4 regions of the Streptomyces sp. NPDC046859 genome follow, and region 4 is predicted to be linked to each of the others. Evidence: riboswitches for the same ligand, from Rfam matches in the RefSeq annotation. Region 4 holds a riboswitch; each other region holds the start of a gene.

What was found. A riboswitch is a leader RNA that binds a small molecule or an ion and turns the genes downstream of it on or off. The one in region 4 is predicted to bind cyclic di-AMP.
Region 1: linked by a shared signal. The riboswitch ahead of ABZ899_RS16400 (C40 family peptidase) and the one ahead of ABZ899_RS33970 (LysM peptidoglycan-binding domain-containing M23 family metallopeptidase) in region 4 are both predicted to bind cyclic di-AMP.
Region 2: linked by a shared signal. The riboswitch ahead of ABZ899_RS04880 (transglycosylase family protein) and the one ahead of ABZ899_RS33970 (LysM peptidoglycan-binding domain-containing M23 family metallopeptidase) in region 4 are both predicted to bind cyclic di-AMP.
Region 3: linked by a shared signal. The riboswitch ahead of ABZ899_RS15800 (C40 family peptidase) and the one ahead of ABZ899_RS33970 (LysM peptidoglycan-binding domain-containing M23 family metallopeptidase) in region 4 are both predicted to bind cyclic di-AMP.

The regions. Positions count from the first base shown of each region.
Region 1 covers NZ_JBEYXR010000009.1:167,186-170,298, forward strand. The annotation lists gene ABZ899_RS16390 (ABC transporter permease) at 1-266, shown strand, start outside; gene ABZ899_RS16395 (hypothetical protein) at 637-930, shown strand; cyclic di-AMP (ydaO/yuaA leader) riboswitch at 1,269-1,476, shown strand; gene ABZ899_RS16400 (C40 family peptidase) at 1,480-1,953, shown strand; gene ABZ899_RS16405 (ATP-binding protein) at 2,114-2,572, opposite strand; gene ABZ899_RS16410 (helix-turn-helix transcriptional regulator) at 2,786-3,113, shown strand, end outside.
Region 2 covers NZ_JBEYXR010000003.1:90,924-94,036, reverse strand. The annotation lists gene ABZ899_RS04890 (cytochrome P450) at 1-291, shown strand, start outside; gene ABZ899_RS04885 (transglycosylase family protein) at 435-1,433, shown strand; cyclic di-AMP (ydaO/yuaA leader) riboswitch at 1,643-1,835, shown strand; gene ABZ899_RS04880 (transglycosylase family protein) at 1,840-2,517, shown strand; gene eno (phosphopyruvate hydratase) at 2,741-3,113, shown strand, end outside.
Region 3 covers NZ_JBEYXR010000009.1:34,018-37,130, reverse strand. The annotation lists gene ABZ899_RS15800 (C40 family peptidase) at 1-760, opposite strand, end outside; cyclic di-AMP (ydaO/yuaA leader) riboswitch at 769-939, opposite strand; gene paaA (1,2-phenylacetyl-CoA epoxidase subunit PaaA) at 1,207-2,184, shown strand; gene paaB (1,2-phenylacetyl-CoA epoxidase subunit PaaB) at 2,181-2,474, shown strand; gene paaC (1,2-phenylacetyl-CoA epoxidase subunit PaaC) at 2,485-3,113, shown strand, end outside.
Region 4 covers NZ_JBEYXR010000038.1:31,452-34,564, reverse strand. The annotation lists gene ABZ899_RS33975 (SGNH/GDSL hydrolase family protein) at 1-302, opposite strand, end outside; gene ABZ899_RS33970 (LysM peptidoglycan-binding domain-containing M23 family metallopeptidase) at 599-1,525, opposite strand; cyclic di-AMP (ydaO/yuaA leader) riboswitch at 1,530-1,686, opposite strand; gene ABZ899_RS33965 (tyrosine-protein phosphatase) at 2,270-3,067, shown strand; gene ABZ899_RS33960 (DUF6126 family protein) at 3,083-3,113, opposite strand, start outside.

The sequences.
Region 1 (3,113 bases), on a different contig from region 4:
GCAACCCGTTCTCCGGGGCGTCGTCGGCACCGCGGATGCTGCCGGAGCCGGTCGGGACGATCGGCCAGTGGCTGCCGCCGGGCGCGGGCACGACCCTGCTGCGTTCGGTGTCCTTCTTCGACGGTGCCGCGTCGGCCGGCCCCGCCCTCACCCTGACCTGGTGGGCCGCACTGGGCCTCGGCGCGGTCCTGCTGGGCGCCCGCCTCAAGGCGAACGCGACCACGAGGAGCCCTGCCCCGGCCCGCCGGCCCGCCCCCGCCGGCTGACCCCGCCCGCGCCGGCGGAACCACCGAACCGGCCGTGCGCCCCCGCTGCAGCGGACGGGGGTGCACGGCCTCGACGCGTCCGAGACGCGACAGGCGGCAGGGGGCGACCCAGCCCGACCTTCACGCCGGGGGGCCACCCGGGGCCTCAGGTGGGCTTCGGCCCCCGGTGCTCCGCCGTGCGGCCGAAGCGTTGGTGTGCGGGGAGCGGACGCGACCTCGCGGACCTGCGCGGCCGCGCCCCCAGGTGGCCGCCGATCCCGAGCGCGAGGCCGTGTTTCGACGCCCAGGAGGCGCTGTGGTACCGGCCGGTGGACCGCGCGGCCGCGACCGCCCGGACGAGGGGCGGTGACCGGAGGATGCCCACCCCGAGTTGCCGCCCCCTCCCGCGCCGACGCGCGCGGAGGCGGAGCCGATCGACCGTCACCTGGAGGTCGTGGACCTGCTGGGCCGTATCGACCCGGCGAAGGACGGCGACATCTACCGGGGCCTGCGCGCCGCCCGGGCGCTCGTCGGCAAGGCGGTCGCGCTCCGGGACGCGCCGGCGCCGACGCGCCGTCGGGGCGAGACGGAGCGGCACGCCCGCACGCTGGAGCGTGCGCTGCGCGTCCTGGACGGGGAGCGCCGCACGGCTCGCGTCACGCTGCCGCCGCGCTCCGACAGTTGACGGCGCCACAGCCGCGATCCGGACCCGCGGCCCGCCGCCGCGCGTCTGCCGCCACGCCGAAACGGACCGAATGGCGTACCCCCCGTCGGCGTATTCCGTACTCCTTCCGTGCGCTCGTACGGCTTGCGTCACGGGCGGGACACACAGCCGGATTTGAGCCTTCCGCCGCTGGTCCGGGGCTCGTCGGGCACCTGGCCACTTCCTCGAACGCAGTAGCGTCCACCCGAACGGGTGAGTGGTGAGTAACACCACAAATCCCCGGTTCCGTTGGGATTTTCGTTCTTCCGTGCGCCAAGATCCCTGACTGACGACAAGCCCCCGCCGCAGCGGCGGGGCGATCGGGGCGGACGCCGAGTCCTGCCGCCGCCCGGATGACCGGTCGACAGGAGTGGATCGGCAGGAGTGGAGGACCCGAGCAAGACGGGTCGCCGGTACGGACGTTCGTTCGAATCGAGCAACCCTTGGGGTGAAGCCGCGACGCGGCCGGGCAACTTCGCCAGCCCGAATCCGACAGGTCATCCTTCACAGGCGGCTGACGAAGGGTTGCGCATGACTGCGCTCAATCGTGTCCCGTCGCTCATGGCCAGGGCCGGTACGGCCTCGGCCCTCACTCTCGCCGCGGTGGGCGGCTCGATCGTGGCGCCCGGTCTCACCTCGGAGGCGGAGGCCGCCACACCGGCGACGAAGGCACTTCGGATCGCCGCCTCGAAGAAGGGGTCGCCGTACAAGTGGGGCGCCACCGGCCCGAACCGGTTCGACTGCTCCGGGCTCACGCTGTACTCGTTCAAGAAGGCCGGCAAGAAGCTGCCCCGCACGGCGGCCCAGCAGTACAACAAGACCCGCCACATCTCCGCCTCGCATCGCAAGGCCGGTGACCTGGTGTTCTTCCACTCGGGGTCGTACGTCTACCACGTGGGCATCTACGCCGGTAAGGGCAAGATCTGGCACTCCCCCAAGAGCGGTGACGTGGTCAGGCTGCAGAAGATCTGGACGAGGAGCGTCTGGTACGGCCGGGTGAAGTGACCCCGCGGGGCGCCCACGGCGCCCCCACCCCCGCCGGCGCCCTCCCGGAGCGCGGAGGGCGTCCGGCACGGGCCGGGCCCTCCGGCGCCTCCGGGGCCTCCCGGGGCCGGCGGGGGCGGAACGCGCCGCGCGGCGCCTCCTGCGGCGCCACGCGGCGCTCCTACGGCTCCTGCGGCGTCGCGACCGCGACCGGCGAGGCCGGTACGGTCCACGGCAGCTCGATGGAGACCGTCTTGCCGCCCTCGCGGGTCGGCCACACCTGCATTCGGCCGCCGCACTCGGCGGTCAGCCAGCGGATGATCACCATGCCCCGGCCGTTGTCCTGCTGGACGGCGGCCGGCAGCCGTTTGGGGAACCGCGGATGGCTGTCGGTCACCCCGATGCGCAGCTGCTCGTCGCGGTCGAGTTCGAGGTCCACCGTGAAGGTGGGCGACTGCCCGAGGGTGTGCTGGACGGCGTTGGTGGTCAGTTCGGAGACGATGAGCCGGATGGTCTCCGCCGCGTCCGTGTCCGATGGCAGCCCCCACTCGGCGAGCGTGGTGATGACGTAGGACCGGGCCGCGGAGACCGAGGCGGGATCGCTCGGCAGAGTGACGGATGCTTCCAGATGGTCTGCCATGGCGACGTCGTCCCTTTCCGACGGGACCGCAGTCCGACACGGAGCGGAGGGTTCGAGTACGGTCCCGGACTGGTGCTTCGCCGCCAGACTGCCACCACCGCGACGGTCACGGGTGCCGATCCACCAAGATATGCATATATCTGTCGCTCGAAGCGGTGAACTCTGCGACGGCAGACCGTATTTGGGCGGCCCGGTCGGAGTAAGGAGTTGCCCATGCAGCACGGCCCGGCGGTACGCCGCCGGAAACTGGGCGCGGAACTGCGTGCGTTGCGCACCGGGACCGGGCTCACCAGTGGTGAGGCGGCCCGCCTGGTGGGCTGGCACCAGTCCAAGGTGAGCCGTATCGAGACGGGCGCCAGCGGGGTGAAACCGGCCGATGTGCGATTACTGCTCGACGCCTACGGCGTACGGGACGCCCGGCTGCGGGAGGTGCTGCTGGCGCTGGCCGGTTCCGACGCGGCGGGTCGGCACCACTGGTGGCACGCCTACCGCGGGGTCCTGCCGCCGACCTACCGGGACTTCATCAGCCTGGAGTCCCAGG
Region 2 (3,113 bases), on a different contig from region 4:
GCCGACCGGGACCCGGAGCGGTTCGCCGACCCCGACGTCCTCGACCTCGGCCGGCGTGACAACCAGCACCTCGGCTACGGCCACGGCATCCACTACTGCCTCGGCGCGCCGCTGGCCCGGCTGGAGGGACAGACGGCCCTCGCCACCCTCCTGACCCGGCTCCCGGACCTCCGACTGGCCACCGACCCGGCCGAGTTGAGGTGGCGTGGCGGGCTCATCATGCGGGGCCTGCGCACCCTGCCGGTGGAGTTCACCCCGGTCGGAGGCGACCGTTCCGCTCCGCAAACGTGACGCGCGCTCACCTCTGTGATCTTCACGTGATCTGCGCGGCATTAACTTGTGACAAGTGATCGTCTGCCTATACGTTCACCCATCAACGAAGGCGCGCGGGTTCTGCGCGCCTTGGTCAGCGCTGTCTCGCGAAAGGTCCACGCATGCTCTCCGGGAACGGTCGTCACCGTCGCCCCCGCCAGGCTCCGGCTCTTCTCGTCGCGGCCGGTGTGACCGGCTCCGCCATCGCCATCCCGCTCCTCGGCGCCACGGGTGCGAGCGCGGCGGACGGCAATGTGTGGGACAAGGTCGCCGACTGCGAGAGCGGCGGCTCCTGGAGCGCGGACACGGGCAACGGGCACTACGGCGGACTCCAGTTGACCCAGGCGGACTGGGAGAAGTTCGGCGGTCTCGACTTCGCCGCCAGCCCGGACCTGGCGAGCCGCTCCCAGCAGATCGCCGTGGCGCAGGACGTCCTCGCTGAGCGCGGGACGGGTCCCTGGGGCACCTGCGCCGTGCTCAACGGGCTCACGAAGAAGTCGGGAGCCATCGACCTCGACACCGGGGTCGCGGGGGACTCCCCGAGCGAGGTGTCCGGGTCGTCCGGCTTGCTCGATTCATCCGAATCCTCTGACTCCTCCGGCGATTCGGCCCCCTCCGGCGACGCGTCGGGCACGCCGAGCGCTTCGGCGGACGACTCATCCGAATCACCCGGCAGCTCCACTTCTTCGCCCTCTTCGGCCTCCAAGGCCGATAAGTCCGGTAAGTCCGAGAGGGCCGGCGCGTCCGGCGGAGCGACGGTCTCGGAGTCGCCGGACAGCTCCCCCGTGGAGACGTTCGAGAGCGGCAACCGGGACAACTCCGGGCAGAGCGCGGGGTCCTGGAGTCTCGTCGACACCGCCTCGATCGAGGACGTGCCGACCGGTTCCGGCCGTCACCGCGGCGCCAGCGCCAAGGAGTCCGCGGCCGCGGACGCCGCCGCCGGCTCCTCCGGCCGCCACGCCTCCTACCGGGTCCGTGCGGGCGACACGCTCGCCTCCATCGCCGACTCCCTTGACGTCCACGGCGGATGGCGCGCGCTGTACGAGGCGAACAAGGCGGCCATCGGTGCCGACGCGAACAGCATCTCCGCCGGTCAGACGCTGGACGTCCCCACCGAATAGCGGCCGAACAGGGCCAAATGAAGCGGCAGTTCACGCCCGGCTTTCGTGGGTAATGTCCGTTTTGAATGGACTGAGAGATAGATCTCAGAAGCCGTGATCGTCTTTGAAAATCCCCGAGCGGCGTGTCTACGGTCGTGATCGCTCGCCACCACAGCGAGCCCCGTCAGCCGTCACGCCGAATCCTGCCGGCGGCCGTACGGGAACAGTCGTCGCGTCAAGCGCCGTAGGCAGGAGCGGGGGACCCAAGGTAAGCGCCGGGTCCGGAAGTCGAGGCCCTTCGGGGCCGGACGGCCGGAACCGGCTTGGGGTGAAGTCGCGCAGCACGCACCAGTGGTGCGCGACCGGGCAACTCAACCGGCCCGAACCCGACAGCTCACCTCGTAGGCGTCGGTGAGGGGATCTCTCCATGCTGTTCTCCAGCAAGAGCAAGCACCGTCGTCCGTCCAAGGCGGCCCGCGCCATCGCCGTCGTCGGCGTCACCGGCGCCGCCGCCGTCGCCGGCCCGCTGATGGCCGCCGGCAGCGCCTCGGCCGCCACCGCCTCCGAGTGGGACGCCGTCGCCCAGTGCGAGTCCGGCGGCAACTGGTCGATCAACACCGGCAACGGCTACTACGGCGGTCTGCAGTTCTCCGCCTCGACCTGGGCGGCCTATGGCGGCACCCAGTACGCCTCCACCGCCGACCAGGCCACCAAGGCCCAGCAGATCGCGATAGCCGAGAAGGTCCTCGCCAGCCAGGGCAAGGGCGCCTGGCCGAACTGCGGCACCGGCCTGTCGGGCGCGGCCTACAACGGCTCCTCCGCCACCGGCGGCGAGCAGAGCACCCGCTCCACCGAGGAGAAGCCGGCCTCCCGCTCCGCCGAGCGTCCGGCCGCCGAGAAGAGCACCAAGACCGTCACCACCCCGACCGGCAAGAAGGTCAAGAAGGGCGACGGCGAGTACAAGGTCGTCAAGGGCGACACCCTCAGCACGATCGCCGCCGACCAGGACGTCAAGGGCGGCTGGGAGAAGCTCTTCAAGCTGAACAAGGACATCGTCCAGGACGCCGACCTGATCTACCCGGGTCAGCAGCTCCACCTCAAGTAGGACCCCCCACAGGCTCCCCGCCCCGGTGCGCGTTCCCCCGTACGCACCGGGGCGGGGTTCTGTGCGTGCAGGGGCCCGGTCTTTGTTCCGTTCGGAAACAATTCGCTCTCGGTTCCGTCCATAGAGCGGTCGACCGCTGGCCGAAGCCCCCGAGCCGGTTAGGCTCGTCTCGCAGCACCCATCGCGGGCTGCGTACAGGCTTCACATCACGAAGGAGATGCTCGTGCCGTCCATCGACGTCGTCGTAGCCCGGGAAATCCTGGACTCCCGAGGCAATCCCACGGTCGAGGTCGAGGTCGGCCTCGACGACGGCAGCACGGGTCGTGCCGCCGTCCCGTCCGGCGCCTCCACCGGCGCCTTCGAGGCCGTCGAGCTGCGCGACGGTGACCCCAACCGCTACCTCGGCAAGGGTGTCGAGAAGGCCGTCCTCGCCGTCATCGAGCAGATCGGCCCGGAGCTCGTCGGCTACGACGCCACCGAGCAGCGCCTGATCGACCAGGCCATGTTCGACCTGGACGCCACCGACAACAAGAGCTCCCTCGGCGCCAACGCCATCCTCGGCGTCTCGCTCGCCGTGGCCCACGCCGCCTCCGAGG
Region 3 (3,113 bases), on a different contig from region 4:
ACGATGCCGGGGCAGCCGGCGGGGCCTCCAGGGCCGGGGTGGTACGGCCTGCGCGCGCGGACAACAGTTCGCGCGCCTGTGCCAGCTTGCGCAGGCTGCGTTCCTTGCTCGCGCGCAGCACGGACCGCTGCGCCGCTTCCGGATCCGCGGTGGCCGGGGCGGGCAGCGCCGGGGCCGCCCCGGATTCGAGGGCCGGCGTGGTCGCCGCGGGCAGCGCCGCGACCGGACCCGCGGTGAGTTCTCCCATGACTGCCGAGCGGGCGGTTCCGGCCGTCAACTCGGCGACCGGTGCGGACGATCCGGCGGGCAGCTCCAAAGCGGTGCGGCCGGATATCTCCCGTGCGCCGTCGCCGGCCGACGGGCGTGCGGACCGGGCCGGGGCGGACCGCTCCGGCATCCGGTCCCTCGGCAGCACGGCCGGAACCGTCGGGCCCAGCTTGGACCGGGCGACGTCGAACCACTGCCGGGCCACCTCGTCGAGCGGGGCCGAGCCCCGGCCGCCGTCACCGTCACGCCCCGAGGTCGCCGGGCCGCCCGCGCGCTTGCGCGGTCCCGTCGACGAGGCGCGGGTGGCGTTGAAGGTCCCGGTGTCGGTCTCGGCCCGGTCGTAGAGCGAGCTGACCCGCCGGCTGACCTCCTCGCGGCTCGGTCCCTCGTCCGCCTGGGCGGCACCGGCCGACTGGCCGAGCAGGGCCACCGAGGTGAGGGCTGCTGCCGAGGCGAGCGCGGAGTTGCGCATACCGGTGCGTTCCGGCGCCATGGGCGACGTGCTCCTTCCGTACTCCGCCTACCGAGTTAGCTGACGGGTTCGGGCGTTCGCGTCGGAAGGTGTGCCCTACGACCCGGCCCGTCACGGCCTCGGGTCGATTCACCCCATGGTTCGGTTGGGTCCCCGGTTCCGCGGCCCCGCAGGGCACGCCGATTCGGCGGAGGCCGCTCGTCCCGACGGGGTCCGCCGGAGTTCAACGCGCGTCCTGAGCCGATAACTTAGCCAACTTGTGTGCCTGCAGTGAAGGTTGACGTGCGAAATGTCCGATACGTTTCTGTGACCTTCGACGCCGGTGGCTGCGATCGGGTCGGTTCGCGTCACGGCGCGCCCGCGTGGTCACGCAGGGTAGTGACGCCGTTGGTCTCAAGGGTCTTGCTCCACTCGGCGAAACACGTCACACTGGCACCGAACGAATGGTCGGTTGGGAAGCGGGAGCGATGACGACCTCACACTCCACCGAGGCGCCCCCACAAGGGCCGCTTGAGGAGCACTTCGACGCGACGATCGCGCGCGACCAGCGCGTCGAGCCGCGGGACTGGATGCCGGACGGCTACCGCAACACGCTGATCCGGCAGATCGCGCAGCACGCCCACTCGGAGATCATCGGCATGCAGCCGGAGGGTGAGTGGATCACCAAGGCGCCCTCGCTGCGCCGCAAGGCGATCCTCTTCGCGAAGGTGCAGGACGAGGCCGGTCACGGCCTGTACCTGTACTCGGCCGCCGAGACCCTGGGCGCCGACCGCGCCGACCTGACCGACCGGCTCATCGAGGGCCGCCAGAAGTACTCCTCGATCTTCAACTACCCCACGACGAGCTTCGCCGACGTCGGCGTCATCGGCTGGTTCGTGGACGGCGCCGCGATCTGCAACCAGGTGCCGCTGTGCCGCAGCTCCTACGGCCCGTACGCGCGCGCGATGGTGCGGATCTGCAAGGAGGAGTCGTTCCACCAGCGGCAGGGCTACGAGCTGCTGATGACGATGATGCGCGGCACCGAGGCCCAGCGGGAGATGGTCCAGGACGCTGTGAACCGCTGGTGGTGGCCCTCCCTGATGATGTTCGGGCCGCCCGACGACTCCTCGCCCAACTCCGCCCGCTCGATGGCCTGGAAGATCAAACGGCACAGCAACGACGAGCTGCGCCAGCGGTTCGTCGACATGACGGTCCCGCAGGCCGAGAAGCTCGGCGTCACCCTGCCCGACCCGGAGCTGCGCTGGAACGCCGAGCGCGGCCACCACGACTTCGGCACGCCCGACTGGGACGAGCTGATGCGGGTCATCAAGGGTGACGGCCCGTGCAACGCACTGCGGGTGGAACGACGCAGGAGCGCCCACGAAGAGGGCGCCTGGGTGCGGGAGGCGGCCACTGCCCACGCGGCCAAGCAGGCCGCCCGCGCGGAGAAGGGAGCGGTGGCATGAGCACCGGAAAGCAGGACTGGCCGCTGTACGAGGTGTTCGTCCGGGGCAAGCGCGGACTGAACCACGTCCACGTCGGCTCGCTGCACGCCGCCGACGACCGGATGGCGCTGACCCACGCCCGCGACCTGTACACCCGGCGGAACGAGGGCGTCAGCATCTGGGTCGTGCGCTCCGAGCACATCGCCGCCTCCACCCGCGACGAGAAGGACCCGTTCTTCGCGCCCAGCGCCGACAAGGTCTACCGCCACCCCACCTTCTACGACATCCCCGACGACGTCCCCCACATCTGAAGGAGAGGGCATGAGTGACGACCACGTCTACCTGACCCTCGCCGAGGGACACGAGGACGACACCCGCTGGGCCTACGGCACCGGCTTCGAGGACCCGCTGCACGGCGTGGACACCACCATCCCGGACGACGTCGACGCCGCCGCGCTCGCCGCGCTGTGCGTCGCGCTGGGCGACGACGCGCTCGTCTCGGCGCAGCGCCTGGGGGAGTGGGTCACCCGCGCCCCCGAGCTGGAGGAGGAGGTCGCGCTCGCCAACATCGGCCTCGACCTGCTCGGGCAGGCCCGGCTGCTCTACTCCCGCGCCGGCCAGACCGACGGCACCGGACGCGGCGAGGACGCGTACGCGTACTTCCGCGACGCCGCCGGCTTCCGCAACGTCCGCCTCGCCGAACTCCCCAACGGCGACTTCGCGTTCACGATCGTACGGCTGCTGGTGCTGTCCAGCTGGCGGCTCGCGCACTTCGAGCGGCTGGCGTCCCACCCCGACCCGGTGCTCGCGGCGATCGCCGCGAAGGGCGCCAAGGAGCTGCGCTACCACCGGCAGTACGCCGCCGAGTGGGCGGTCCGCCTGGGCGACGGCACCGACGAGTCCCACCGCCGTATGCGCCGTGCGCAGGAACAGGTGGCGCCCTACCTGGG
Region 4 (3,113 bases):
CGTTCGAACCGTTCGGCCACTTCGTCGGGGTCGGTGCCGGGCCGCAGGATGTCGTTGCCGCCCGCGCAGAACGACACGAGGTCGGGGGCGAACTCGACGGCCTTGGGGACCTGTTCCGCCACGATCTGGTCGAGCAGTCTGCCGCGCACGGCGAGGTTCGTGTACCGGAAGTCGCCCTCGGGACGCCGGTCGGCCAGAAGGACCGCGAACCGGTCGGCCCAGCCGACGAACGCCCCGTCGGGGCCGGGGTCGCCGACGCCCTCGGTGAAGCTGTCCCCCACCGCGACGTACGACCCGATCACTGCTCTGCTGTCACTCTTCGAATCGTCTGCCACGTCGGGACATGATTCACCTTCCGATGTGACCTACGCGACCGTAGGAAGAGGTTGACGAACGGTGAGATAAGCCACTGCCAAAGCCTTCACCAAAGCCGGAATACGGCCTCTGGGCGGGACGTTGAGCGCCGGAACGCGACCCGTGCACACCCGGGACGACCGAAGGCCGGGCCCCGGGGATCGGGGTCCGGCCTTCGGCTGCGTGTCAGGCAGGTGGTGCGCGTGCGTGTCAGGCAGGTGGTGCGCGCCGTGCGGTGGGGCGGTCAGCCGATGGCGACGCCCTTGGAGCGGAGGTAGGCCACCGGGTCCACGTCCGAGCCGTAGTCGGGCGTGGTGCGGATCTCGAAGTGCAGGTGCGGGCCGGTCACGTTGCCGGTCGCGCCGGAGAGGCCGATCTGCTGGCCCGCGGTCACCGTCTGGCCGCTGGAGACGGACAGCGAGGACAGGTGGGCGTACTGGGCGTAGTAGCCGTCGGCGAGCCGGATGACGACCTGGTTGCCGTACGCGCCGCCCCAGCCGGCGGAGACGACGGTGCCGGCGCCGACCGCCTTCAGGGGCGTGCCGGTGGCGGCGGAGAAGTCCACGCCGGTGTGGTAGCCGCTGGACCACATGCTGCCGGCGACCTTGTAGGAGGTGCCGACGGCGGCGGTGGACACCGGGGCGGTGAAGCCGTTGACGGTGCTCGCCTCGTCGGCGCTCTGCGCGGCCGTGGCGGCCTTCTTCGGCGCGGTGGCCTTCTTCGGCGCGGCGGGCTTCGCGGACGGCTCGGACCGGGAGGTGGACGGGGCCGACGCCTTGGGTGCGGCGGTCGCGGCCTTGTCGCCGATCGAGAGCTTCAGACCCGGGTGGATGAGCGACGGGTCGGCGCCGACGGCCTCGCGGTTGTCGGCGTAGAGCTTCTTCCAGCCGCCGCGGACGTCCTGCTCGTCGGCGATCTTCGCCAGGTAGTCGCCGCGCTGCACCTCGTAGGTGCGCGTCTTCTGGGCGGAGGTCTTCTGCGCCGGGGCCTTCTCGGCGGCGACCTGGACGGACTGGACCGCCTTCTCCGGGACGGACTGGCCGGTCGCGGCGTGGGCGCCGGTGGCCCCGATCAGCGGCAGCGCGAGAGCGGCGCCACCGGTTCCGGCGACGGCGATCGTCCGGGTGAAGCGCAGGGACTTGGGACGGCGATGCTTACCCTTGGCGGGCATGGCGAATTCCTCTCCGGCGCCTGCGAGGTGAGCTGTCGGGTGCGGGCTGGAGATGCCCGGTCGCGTCGGGACGCGACTTGACCCCAAGCCTGTTCCGGGACCGGAACAGGCGATGTACCTGTGGGTCCCCCGCTCCTGCCGTGGACGGGTGAGTGTGCGCGGATTCCGGTCGGCGGCAGGATTCGGCGTCCGTCCGGATTGGTGGCGAACGTAAGCGAGAAAGACGCATGGGAACAAGTGAGGGGTTCCGACCGAATGCGTTCGTCTTGATCCCTTACGGGATCCACCGGTCACACTCCGTGTATTTCGAAGAGGTCGCCACCCTCGAATTCCCATGCGCGGCAGGCCGATTACGTGAACATGACGGGCGACGCACCGTCACCAGTATGACGCTCCTCACGTGACGTCGCTCCAGGTTTCCTTATTCCGGAGCGAGTTGGAATGAAGGCATCAATTCGGACAGAAAGCCTAGATGCGACGTCAACGGATATCCGGCACATCGAACCTTCGGCGCGAATCCGGCCGGAATCCCAGAGGGAGTCACGCCGCACTGCAGTCGAATCGGGATGAAACGCCCGCCATTGATGATGACATACGGCGACTTTGCCCGTTTCGGGCCATTGATCCTGAGCTGTCGCCTGTGGACAACTGAATGGCGCACACAGTCATGTCGTATCGTCAGAGGCGCACCTCGCCGGCCTCACCGCCGAGCCGCGCCGGCGGGGCCCACCGGGAGGAGCCCCCGTGACGCAGCAGATCCCGTCGACCGAGCCCGAACTGGCCGGTGTGCGCAACTTCCGCGACGTGGGCGGTCTGCCCACCGTGGACGGACGACGGGTGCGGCACGGCGTGCTGTTCCGCAGCGGCCACCTCGCCCACGCCACCCCCGAGGACGCCGCCTTCCTCGAGTCGCTGGGGCTGCACACGATCTTCGACTTCCGCAACGCGGCGGACCAGAAGCTGGAGGGCCCCGACGTCGAGCTGCCGGGTGTCCGCAATGTGAACCTGCCGCTGTCCGACCCCGCGGACGGCGCGGAGTTCTGGAAGATGGTCCGCGACGGCGACCTCGACCAGCTGCGGGAGATCCTGGCGGACGGCAAGGGCGCGGCCCGGATGATCGCCTCCTACCGCTCCATCGTCACGGAGCGCACCGGCGAGCACTCCCAGGTGCTGCGCTCCCTGGTGGAGGACAGCGTCCCGGCGCTGATGCACTGCGCGGCCGGCAAGGACCGCGCCGGCCTGTCCATCGCGGTCACGCTGCTCGCCGTCGGCGTCGAGCGGGAGGCGATCGTCGCCGACTATCTGAAGTCCAACGAGAAGCACCGCCGCTACAAGGTGCGGCGCGGCAGCAGCGCCCCCTCGGCCTACTCGCCCGAGGTCATGGAGCTGCTGAGCCCCCTCTTCGACGCACGGGCGGAGTACCTGAAGGCCGCCTTCGACACGATCGACGAGACGTGGGGCGACGTGGACACCTACCTGGAGCAGGGTCTGCGGCTCACCCCCGAGGCGCGGGAGCGCCTGCGGGAGCGGCTTCTCGACTGAGGGCGCGGGGTGCGCCTACTTCCCGCCGCCCGCCTCGAAGAGGAAG